Regions from separate parts of the Kribbella sp. C-35 genome, predicted to be linked through region 2. Evidence: riboswitches for the same ligand, from Rfam matches in the RefSeq annotation. Region 2 holds a riboswitch; the other holds the start of a gene.
What was found. A riboswitch is a leader RNA that binds a small molecule or an ion and turns the genes downstream of it on or off. The one in region 2 is predicted to bind FMN.

Region 1 (5,254 bases), on a different contig from region 2:
CACCACCACAGGCTCAGGAGCTTGGACCCGCTCACGGTTCTGGATCTTCCACCACGACACGAACCCGACGACACAGAACAGCCCGTACACGATGTACATCGTCGCCGACGGATAGAACTCCGCCTTCACGAGCAGCGGTACGCCGACCACGTCCACGGCGATCCAGATCAGCCAGAACTCGACGAAGCCACGTGCCATCCCGTACGTCGCCAGAATCGACCCGGTGAGGATCCAGGCGTCCCACTGCGGGCCCCACGATCCGAGTTCGCGCAGAACGAAGTACGAGATCGCGTACAGAACCACCGCGATGCCAGCGAGCTCGAGTCGCTCGCGCGCAGACGCCCAGCGCGGCTGGACGCCCGTTGCGGCGCCGCCGTGGCGGGTCTGGTACCAGCGGTACCACCCGTAGAGGCTGACGATCGCGAAGAACACCTGGCGGCCGGCCTGGCCCCAGAGATCCTTGTCCTGCGGGGTGTCGAAGATTCCGCCGACGAAGACCGTGAACAGCAAGACGTTGCCGACGATGCCGATCGGCCACGCCGACACCAGCCGGCGCATGCCGAACAGCGCGCTGGCCAGACCGAACACGTTGCCGACGATCTCCCGGACCAGGACCTCCGACCCGGCGATCGTCACCGTCGAGTGCAACAACCAGTCGATCGGGTTCACCGCACGCCTCCGTTCCTCACGTTGCCTGCGGCAAGAAGTCTTTCCACGTACTTCGCGATCACGTCGACCTCGAGGTTGACGGTGTCGCCCACCTTGTTCGCGCCCAGCACGGTCAGCTCCAGCGTGGTCGGGATCAGGCTGACCCCGAACGTCCCGGACGCGTCGTCGACATCGGTCACGGTCAGCGAGACCCCGTCGATCGCGATCGAGCCCTTCTCGGCGACGTACTTGAGGATCTCCGGGGACGTCGCGATCCGGACGTCCTCCCAGTGCTCCCCCGGCGTACGGCCGGCGATCGTGCCGGTGCCGTCGACGTGGCCCTGGACGATGTGCCCGCCGAGCCGTTCGTGCGCGGCGACGGCCCGCTCGAGGTTGACCGGCGAGCCCTTCTGCAGACCGCCGAGGCTGGTCCGCTGCAGCGTCTCGCGCATCACGTCCGCGGTGAACGTGCCGCCGCCGTACTCCACCACTGTCAGGCAACAGCCGTTGACCGCGATCGAGTCGCCGTAGCCGGCGTCCTCGGTCACCTTCGGGCCGCGGATGGTGAGCCGCGCGGCGTCGCCGTCGAGCAGGTCAAGGGACTCGACGGTGCCGAGTTCTTCGATGATGCCGGTGAACATCTACTTTCCTCCCAGAGGAACCAGGGTCAGCCGGACGTCGTCGCCCAGGCGGGTGACGTCCGCTAGCTTGAACCGCCGCAGGTGGTCGATCGATTCCGCGCCGAGGTCGCCGACCGCGCCGTACCCGGAACCGAGCACGGCCGGAGCGACGTACGCGACGATCTGGTCGACGAGTCCGGCGCGCAGGAACGCGGCGGCCAGGGTCGGGCCGCCTTCGAGCCAGAGGTGCCGGATCTGCCGGTCGTCCAGCTGCCGGAGCACCTCGGCGGGATCGTGGGTCGGTAGCAGCAACGTCTCCGCGCGGTCGTTGCGGACCCGCGCGGTGGGTGGGATCTCACGGTCGCCGACGACCACCCGCAGCGGCTGCCGCGCCGCGGGTACGTCGTGCTCGTCGCGGACCGTCAGCTCCGGGTCGTCGTCCAGCACCGTCTGGGTGCCGACGGCAATCGCATCGCACTCGGCCCGCTGCCGATGGACGTCGGCGCGCGCGATCGGCCCGGTGATCCACTTACTGGTCCCGTCCGGCGCCGCGGACCGCCCGTCGAGCGTGGTCGCGAACTTCCAGGTGACGAACGGCCGACCCGTCCGGACACTGTGCAGCCAGACGTGGTTGACCGCCTCGGCCTCGGTCTGCAGGACGCCCTCGACAACGTCGATGTTCTTGTTCCGCAGCTTGTCGGCGCCACCGGAAGCGGTCCGGTTCGGATCGGGCACGGCGTACACGACGCGCGCGACCTCGGCCTCGATCAGCGCGTCCGCGCATGGTCCGGTCCGGCCGGTGTGGTTGCACGGCTCGAGCGTGACGTACGCCGTACCGCCACGGGCTCCTGCCCCGGCCATCCGGAGCGCCTCGATCTCGGCATGCGGGCCGCCGGCAACGGCATGGAAGCCCTCGCCCACCGGATGCCCGTCGCGGCCGGTGATCACGCACCCGACGACCGGGTTCGGATGGGTGCTGCCGGTACCTCTCGCAGCCAACTCGACAGCCCGCCGCATCCAGGCGATGTCGATCGGCGACGCGTCGTTCACTACTCGGGCCCCTCGTCGTCACGGACGCACTCCGGGGCCTCGACCGGCACGTCTGCTCCGTCGCCCTCACCGGACCACTTGTCCGATACTGCGGTCCGTCACCGGACCTCTCGCCGCCGCGTCCCGTGGGCTGTGCAGTCCACGCTCCGCGCCGTCGGGCGCCAGAGCACACCCGCCGACCGCGTGCGCCTCCCATCCGGACTTTCACCGTCGGTCCTGGAATTCCACCAGGTCAACCGATCGCCGAACCGCAGCGACCGGGTCGCGGACTGTTACCGCCGGCTCGGAATTACACCGACCCCGGAGCACGCGAGTGGGTTCACTCGTGCTTCAAGTATGCCCCTCCCCGCAACCCGCACCACGACCCAGGTCACATCGTGAGCCGTTCCCGGACCCAGGTGCTACGCGGCGGGGGCGGTGAACAAGTTATTTCCTGTTCACCGCCCCGGTGCGGGTGTCTCTGGTCCCGGCGGTGTCGACTCGAGGTCGGTCACGGGCCGGATCCGCCGCGCTGCCTGAGCCGGGTCGGGCAGTCCTCGGACCCTGTACCTTCTTGCCGGTGGAGGCGTTTGCTGGGCGGTATCGGCTGATCGACCTGATCGGAACCGGCGGGATGGGTTCGGTCTGGCGCGCCTGGGACCTGCGGCGCTCGGCCTACGTCGCGGCCAAGGTCCTCGGGCAGCACGACGCCGGCACCCTGCTGCGCTTCGTCCGGGAACAGTCGGTACGGATCCAGCACCCGCACGTCGTCGCCCCACACGGCTGGGCCGCGGACGACGACAAGGTCGTGTTCGCGATGGACCTGGTCCGCGGCGGCTCGGTCGCCACGCTCCTCGGCGACCACGGACCGCTCCCGCCGTCGTACGTCGCTGTGCTCCTCGACCAGCTCCTCCACGCGTTGTCCGCGGTGCACGCGGCAGGCGTCGTACATCGCGACCTCAAACCCGCGAACCTGCTCCTCGACGCGACCGGCACCGGCCGTCCCCATCTGCGCCTGTCGGATTTCGGCGTCGCCGGCCTGATCGACGAGCCGCGCATGACGCGCAACAGCACGATCCTCGGCACCCCCGGCTACCTCGCGCCTGAGCAGTTGTCCGGCGCGGACCCCGACCCCCGCCAGGACCTGTACGCCGTCGGTGCCGTCGCCCACGAACTCCTCACCGGCAACCGCCCCACCCCCACCGGCCCCCTCCTACCCGCGGACGGCCCGCTAGCCGCCTTCATCCACACCTGTACGGCGACCAGCCCCGCGGACCGCCCCACCACAGCCCAAGCCGCAGCCCGCCTCCTGTCCGAGTCCGGCGCCCTCCCACCGCCCGACTCCCTCCCCTGGACCACACACCCCGACGCCCCCGAGGTCTTCGACCAACTCCCACCCCTCCCACCCACCTGGACCCCCACCGGCCCAACCCACCCCACAACCCCCGCCCAGCCGGCCAGTTCTGCGCAGCCTGCCGAGGGCGGGCAGGTCGCCCAGCTCCAGCGTGCGCGGTCGTCGCGGCCGCGGGTGACTCAGCAGCTTTCTGGGGTGGGCTCGCCGGGTCCGCAGGGTGGTGAGGCGGGGCTGCCCGTGGAGGGGGCTCGGCGGAGGCGGGGGCTGGTTTGGTTGGCGGTGGGGAGTTTTGTGGGGGCCGCCGGGCTGATTGGTAGTGCTGTTTGGATCTTGGTGCGCTGAAACCACGAAGCCCGGGACGCGGATCGCATCCCGGGCTTCTGACTGTTACCGCGGCGCCTGTGGGCCGCCCCAGTTGTTCGGCTGCGGCCACTGCGCGGGCGCCGGCTTCTTGCGCAGCCGCGCGACGATCAGCCCACCGATCAGCAGGAGCACGACGCCACCGCCACCAAGCCCAGCGACCAATACCACGGGCGTCCCGTCATCCGAGTCGGAGCGCCCCTGCACCGGCTCACCGGCCCGGTTCTTGTCCCCGGAGTCCCCCGGCTCCGACGGCGTCGCACTCGACGACGCGCTCGGCGTCTCAGTCGGCGAAGGCGTCACGGACTCACCCGAGACCGGCGTCGCGCCGTCGACGTACTCCGGCTTGCCCGCCCCCGCCGTACCGACGACGCCGACCGTGAGGTTCAGCGGGATCGTGAACGCCTTGTCATTGGCCTTCCGGGTCAGCGACACGGCCAGGTAGTACTCGCCAGGCGTCGACGTGCCGGTGTCCTGGTTGTTGGCTCCGTTGCGGTTCAGGTACCGGATCTCCTTGGTGGTCAGCCCCTTCGCCAGCCCGCTCTTGGTCAGCACAGCCTTCGTGTACGAGCCGCCTGGCACCTTCTTGGCGAAGATCGCGAACACGTCCTCGCCGGTCGGCGAGATCAGCGCGGTGTCGAGATAGCGGATCCCGTCGATGGCCTCGGCCTGGGCACCGGCCATCTCCGGGACCGTCATCTGCGCCTGGATCCGCTGACCCCAGTCGGCCTTCACCCGATAGAGCTGGAGTTCGCCCGGCATCAGCGTCGTCTTGTAGGTGCCCGGCTGGAGCAGCGGCGCGTCCGGGAAACTGGAGCCGGGCACGATCTCGCGCGGCGTCGACCCTGACATCGGCGTCCAGACCGGGTCAGCGGCTGCCGCGGGCAGGTTCGCGATCGAGTCGACCGGCGGCTCCTCGTCGATCCGCAGCTCGTACGGCACGCCCTTGAGCTGCAGGTAGTCCTTCCCCGGGTTCACGGTGAGCACCAGCTGATCGGAGTCGGCGCATTCGTCGTTCTTCTTCTCGTACTTCGACCAACTGGCGGCCGTCCCGGTCGCCAGCCCCTGGTCTCCGTCGAATCCCCGCGGGTAGCTCCAACCGCACTGCTCACCGGCGAGCGTGTTGAGCCGCACCTCGGACTGGATCACGAAGCTGCCACCGGCCGGACGCCGGAAGCTCACCCCGGCGCGCAGCGTCGAACCCTTGATGGTGCGCTTGATCAGGTAGTGCTTCGAGGTGTTG
Region 2 (5,254 bases):
CTGACGATGCCGATCAGCTGGCCGACGGCCATCAGCTCGTAAAGGCCCTTGTAGATCGTTAGCCCCGGCAGCAGCGGGATCGAGCCTGCGACGACCACGACCAGCGGCGGTACGCCGGTCCGCCGGCCGCTGGAGTAGCCGCCCAGGCCGACGACGAACGCTGCGGCCGCAGTGGACCAGGCCGGACCGAACGAGGCCCTGGTCATCAAGGTGAAGATCAGCGACGCCAGTGCGCCCATCACGGCGACCGGCAGCAACGCGCGGAGGGGTGCGTACGACGCGTAGGCGAACGCGACGGCCATGACCGCGCCGGAGATCACCATGATCGGGAGGTTCGCCAGCTGGATCGTCTGGGGTTCGATGCCCACGTTGAGACCGAACTTCAGGCCCAGCGTGAGCCCCAGCGAGACACCCGCGATGATCCCGCCGGTCAGGAGCATCGCCTCCAGACTCCGGGCCGCGGCGGTCACGTAGTACCCGGTGATCGCGTCCTGCACGGCACCGGTGAGGGCGATTCCGGCCAGGAGCATGATGATGCCGGCGGCAACGACCAAGGAAGGTTTCACCGGCGCGTGCACGGCGTACAGGACCAGCGCGACCGCGGTCGCCACGAACGCGCCGGCGACCTGCTGGTAGAACGCAGGGAGTCGCTGCCGGTTGAACCAGCGGTTGTTCAGGTCGATCACGATCGCGGTCAGCACCGCCAGCAACGTAATCAGCCAGCCGCCGCCGAGCAGCAACGTCGCGCCACCGGCCATCACACCCCAGGCGAGCACCGCACTCCACCGCGGGTACGGCGGACCGGCCGACGTCAGCCGGGCGAGTTCGCGGGACGCCTCCTCGCGGGTCACGTCGCCGCGGGCGAAGTGTCGTACCAGCCGGTCGACGTCGGTCAGCCGGGAGAAGTCCTGGGACCGGTAGCGGACCAGCCGGATGTGCGTCTCGGGCGCGACGTCCGGCGCCTCCTGGTACGAGACCGCCATCGAGGTGAACGTGATGTCGACCTCGCAGCCGCGCAGTCCGCCGGCCGCGGTGACACCGAGGATCGTCGCGGTGGCGTCCGCCGTACCGGCGCCGCTGGACAGCAGCACCTCACCGACCCGCAAGGCCAAGTCGATGGTGGCGTAGACCTCCCGCTGCTCGTCAGGCTCCATCTAAGAGCCGGTGAGCCATCGCGAGGTCGGTGATCAGGATGTTGACCCAGCCGCCGAGCAGCGCCGCGCGGATCGCGGAGTACTTGCGGTCGCCGCCGGCCACCCCGATCCGGCGCGGCACCGCCAGCAACTCCTTCGCGGTCACCCCGATGACCCGCTGGTCGAACGTCGAGCGCACGAGCTTTCCCTCTTCGTCGAAGAACCGGAAACACACGTCCCCGACGGCACCGAGCCTGCGCAGCTCGTCCTGGTCGGCCTCCGCGACCGCGTTCCCACTGCGCTGCAACAGCGGCGAGGGCTCGAGGCTGCCGATCCCGACCAGGGCGTCGGTGAGTTGCCCCCACGTGCCCAGAACGTCCCGAACCGACACGTCGTTCATCATCGCCCGGCGTACTGCGGGCGTCCCGACCAACCCGGGAGCGGGCAGGTAGACCGGCATCCCACCGGTCAGCTCGGCGAACCGCGCGGTCAGCCGGGTCGCCTGCATCTGCACCGCGGCGTCACCCAGCCCGCCGACGATCTGGACCACCTTGTCCACCACCGGCACGCTCTTGCGCGGCATCCGGTCCACGGCGCTGATCAGCGTCTCGCTCCAGGACGAGATCCCGACCACGTGCCCGCCGGTCAGTGTCATGTCCAGGTACGCCGCCGCGCCCGAGCCGAGCGCGGGCAGTACGTCGTCCCCCACGCCGAGGGTGTCGACGACGACCGCGTCGCGCAGCCCGTACCGGCCCTGCAGCTCGTCCTCGAGGTCGCTGTGCACGCCGCTCGGCATGGTCACCACGGTGTGCACGATGCCGACCTCGACGGCCTGTTTCAGCATCCGCGAGACCCGTGCCTGGGACAGGTTGAGCTCGGCGGCGATCTGCGGCTGGCGGATGCCCTTCTCGTGGTACATCCGCGCCACCTTCGCGAGCAGCCGCAGCTCGTCCAGCCCCGGCTGGCGCACGGCGCGGTTGCTGTTCACGAGTCCCCTTTCGGTGGCGATCAAATGGACTATAGGCAGATGTAGACCCTGGGCGCGCCACCAGCATCAGGCAATGGACTCCCCGGCGTGTCCCGGGTGCCGGTCGCCACCACCGACCCGTCCCGCGGATCGACGATCGTGTAGCCCAGCGGCACGGTGTCGTCGAACACCATCACCGGCCCGCCGTGCTCGCGGTACACGATCAGGCCGCCGTCCGCCGTACTCAGCGCCCGCCCCGAGATCGTCCGGGTCCAGTCCGGCGCCATGTCCGTGGTCGGCAACCCGTCGAGGATCTTCCCGAGCAGTCCGACGTACGTCGACCCTTCGAAGTCGATCGCCCCGCGCCAGCCCGCGCCCGGCGCCAGGAAGAACTCGGAGTGCCCCGGCTCCTCCGCGTGCAGCCGCCACTGCCACAGACTGCCCGCGCCGTAGACGACACCCATCGTGCCGCCCGCGCACAGGTTGCTCCACGCCTCGTGACCCTGCCACCAGCCCTCGGCCACCCCGGTCCGGCCGGTGTGCTCGTACGTCGGTTCGCCGTTCGCGACCGCCTTCACCGGCTCGTTCCGCCACATGTCCGCGACCCGCTCCGGCACGTGCTCGCCGGTGTGCCCGGTCTGACACCACTGGAAGTCCAGCCAGTCGGCGTCCTGATGCGCACGCGCGCGGATGTGCGGCCGGTAGTGGATCCCGGTCGGCTGCTCGTAGCAATCGGCCGCCTGCACCTCGGCTCCTCCGGCGGCAGTCTGCGGCTCGGCACCTGAGCCGTCGCCGCCGACGAGATAGATCGCCGGTTGCGCGCCGTACCGCGCGACGAGATAGCGGCAGTAGGCGGCGTACTCCTCAGGAGGTACGACGGTGCCGGCGACGTCGAGGCCCTTCCAGCCGAAGCCCTGGAACACCGGCTGCAGAACCGGGACGATGCCGTGCTCCACGAGAATCCTCAGCAGTTCGTCGAGGTACTGGAAGTACTCGACGTTCAGCTGGTTGAGATGGCCGTTCGGGAGGTCCTCGAAGCCGACGTCGAAGCCTTCGTCCTGGGTGCGGTCGCGCGGACCGACGGCCCGCATGTCCGGTTGGACGGTCATCAGCAGGACTGCGTTGAAGCCCTTGGACTGTCGGTCCGCGGCGTACTCACGCACCTGCTCGGGAGTGGCGCGCCAAGGTAGAGCCCAGGCGGTGTCGGCGACGAGGATCGCCGGGGTGCCGTCGGCGTGCACAAGGCTGCGGCCGTTAGGCGACATCCTCCAGAAGCCGTGGCGGTAGAACGGGTTGGGTTCGTCGGTTGGAGCATCCGAGACTTGCAGTTCACCGCCCGGCCACGTCCACCGACCGGGCTGCGGCGCGGCGAAGCGGACCTTCCGCGTCTCGCCGCCGTCGGCGAAGGTCGGCCGCCGGAGTTTGAGACCGCTCTCGTGTGTGAACTCGACCCAGTCGCCGGTTGCCGGCAGTTCAATCTCGTGCCAGACGGATGAGATGGACATGACACTCCCGGGATGCTGGTTGGCCGTTAAGCTGATGGTGAGAAGAACACACGTGCTCTGGGGTCGGTGAAATTCCGAGCCGGCGGTGACAGTCCGCGACCCGTGACTTCGCAAGAAGGAGCGGTTGACCTGGTGGAACTCCAGGACCGACGGTGAAAGTCCGGATGGGAAGACGCACGTGGCAGCTGCACGTCCGCTTGCCCAGGGACGTGATGTCTGTCGTTGCCCCGGAGTGCCAATCGGTTGCACTGCCCGAGAGGACAACGATCGTGAACACCGTCGCCAGCCTGGACACCATCGAACACGCCGTCACCGAGCTCGCCGCCGGACGACCCGTGGTGGTCGTCGACGACGAGGACCGTGAGAACGAAGGCGACCTGACCTTCGCAGCGAGCCTCGCGACGCCCGAACTGATGGCCTTGCTCGTCCGTCACACCAGCGGCTACGTCTGCGCGCCCGCCGCGCCGGAGATCCTGGACCGGCTCGAGCTGCCGCTGATGGTGCCGAACAACCAGGACAGCCTGCGGACGGCGTACACCGTGTCCGTGGATGCGGCGACCGGTGTCGGGACCGGCATCTCTGCCGCGGACCGGGCGCGGACCGTCCGCGTACTGGCCGATCCCTCGGCGCAGCCCGCGGACCTGATCCGGCCCGGCCACATCCTGCCGTTGCGCGCCGTCGACGGCGGAGTCCGGCAGCGCCCCGGTCACACCGAGGCCACCGTCGAACTCGTCCGGCTGGCCGGACTGCCGCCGGTCGGCGTGATCGGCGAGCTCATGAACGACGACGGCACGCTGATGGCCGGCGCGGACCTGCGCACGTTCGCCGACGCCCATGGCTTCGCGATGATCTCGATCGCCGACCTGGTCACTTACCTGTCGTGACGAGCTTGCGGGCGGCGTCCGCGATGCCCTCGGCGGACAAGCCGTACCGGTCCAGCAGATAGCCGGCCGACCCCGTGGGCGCGAACTCGGGGAACCCGAGGATCGACACCCGCGCCGGATAATGCTGTACGACGGTCTCGGCGACGGCACCGCCGAGGCCGCCGCCGGTCACCGCTTCCTCGGCGGTCACGATGCCGGCCGTCTCCCGCGCGGCCGCGACCACGGCGTCGGTGTCCAGCGGCTTCACCGTCGGCATCGACAGCACCCGGGCCGAGATCCCTTCCTGGGCGAGCCGTTCGGCGGCGGCCAGCGCCCGCCACAGCACGGTCCCGTTGCTGATCACGGTGACATCGTTGCCCTCGCGCACCGTGATCGCCTTGCCCAGCTGGAACTCGTAGTCGTCGGCGTACACCTTCGGCACACTCATCCGGCTGACCCGGATGAAGACCGGCCCTTCCGAGGAAGCGGCCCAGCGCAGCGCGGCCGCGGTCTCGATCGGGTCGGCGGGCACGATGATCCTGATCCCCGCGATGGCCCGCAGCCAGGCGATGTCCTCGATCGAGTGGTGTGTCGGGCCGAGTTCGCCGTACGCGACGCCGGGGCTCATGCCGCAGAGCTTCACGTTGGTGTTCGAGTACGCGACGTCGGCCTTGATCTGCTCGAGCGCGCGACCGGTGAGGAAACAGGACGCCGCCGACACGAACGGGATCCGGCCGCCGTTGGCCAGCCCGGACGCGACGCCGACCATGTCCTGCTCGGCGATGC

Region 1: linked by a shared signal. The riboswitch ahead of ribD (bifunctional diaminohydroxyphosphoribosylaminopyrimidine deaminase/5-amino-6-(5-phosphoribosylamino)uracil reductase RibD) and the one ahead of ribB (3,4-dihydroxy-2-butanone-4-phosphate synthase) in region 2 are both predicted to bind FMN.

The regions. Positions count from the first base shown of each region.
Region 1 is NZ_JAJPWG010000001.1:65,011-70,264, forward strand. It holds gene pnuC (nicotinamide riboside transporter PnuC) at 1-669, opposite strand, end outside; gene ACLJOO_RS00335 (riboflavin synthase) at 666-1,289, opposite strand; gene ribD (bifunctional diaminohydroxyphosphoribosylaminopyrimidine deaminase/5-amino-6-(5-phosphoribosylamino)uracil reductase RibD) at 1,290-2,318, opposite strand; FMN riboswitch at 2,498-2,631, opposite strand; gene ACLJOO_RS00345 (serine/threonine-protein kinase) at 2,878-3,993, shown strand; gene ACLJOO_RS00350 (vWA domain-containing protein) at 4,039-5,254, opposite strand, start outside.
Region 2 is NZ_JAJPWG010000003.1:71,657-76,910, reverse strand. It holds gene ACLJOO_RS20320 (threonine/serine exporter ThrE family protein) at 1-1,154, opposite strand, end outside; gene ACLJOO_RS20315 (sugar-binding transcriptional regulator) at 1,144-2,121, opposite strand; gene ACLJOO_RS20310 (DUF4038 domain-containing protein) at 2,151-3,605, opposite strand; FMN riboswitch at 3,654-3,787, shown strand; gene ribB (3,4-dihydroxy-2-butanone-4-phosphate synthase) at 3,875-4,489, shown strand; gene ACLJOO_RS20300 (transketolase family protein) at 4,473-5,254, opposite strand, start outside.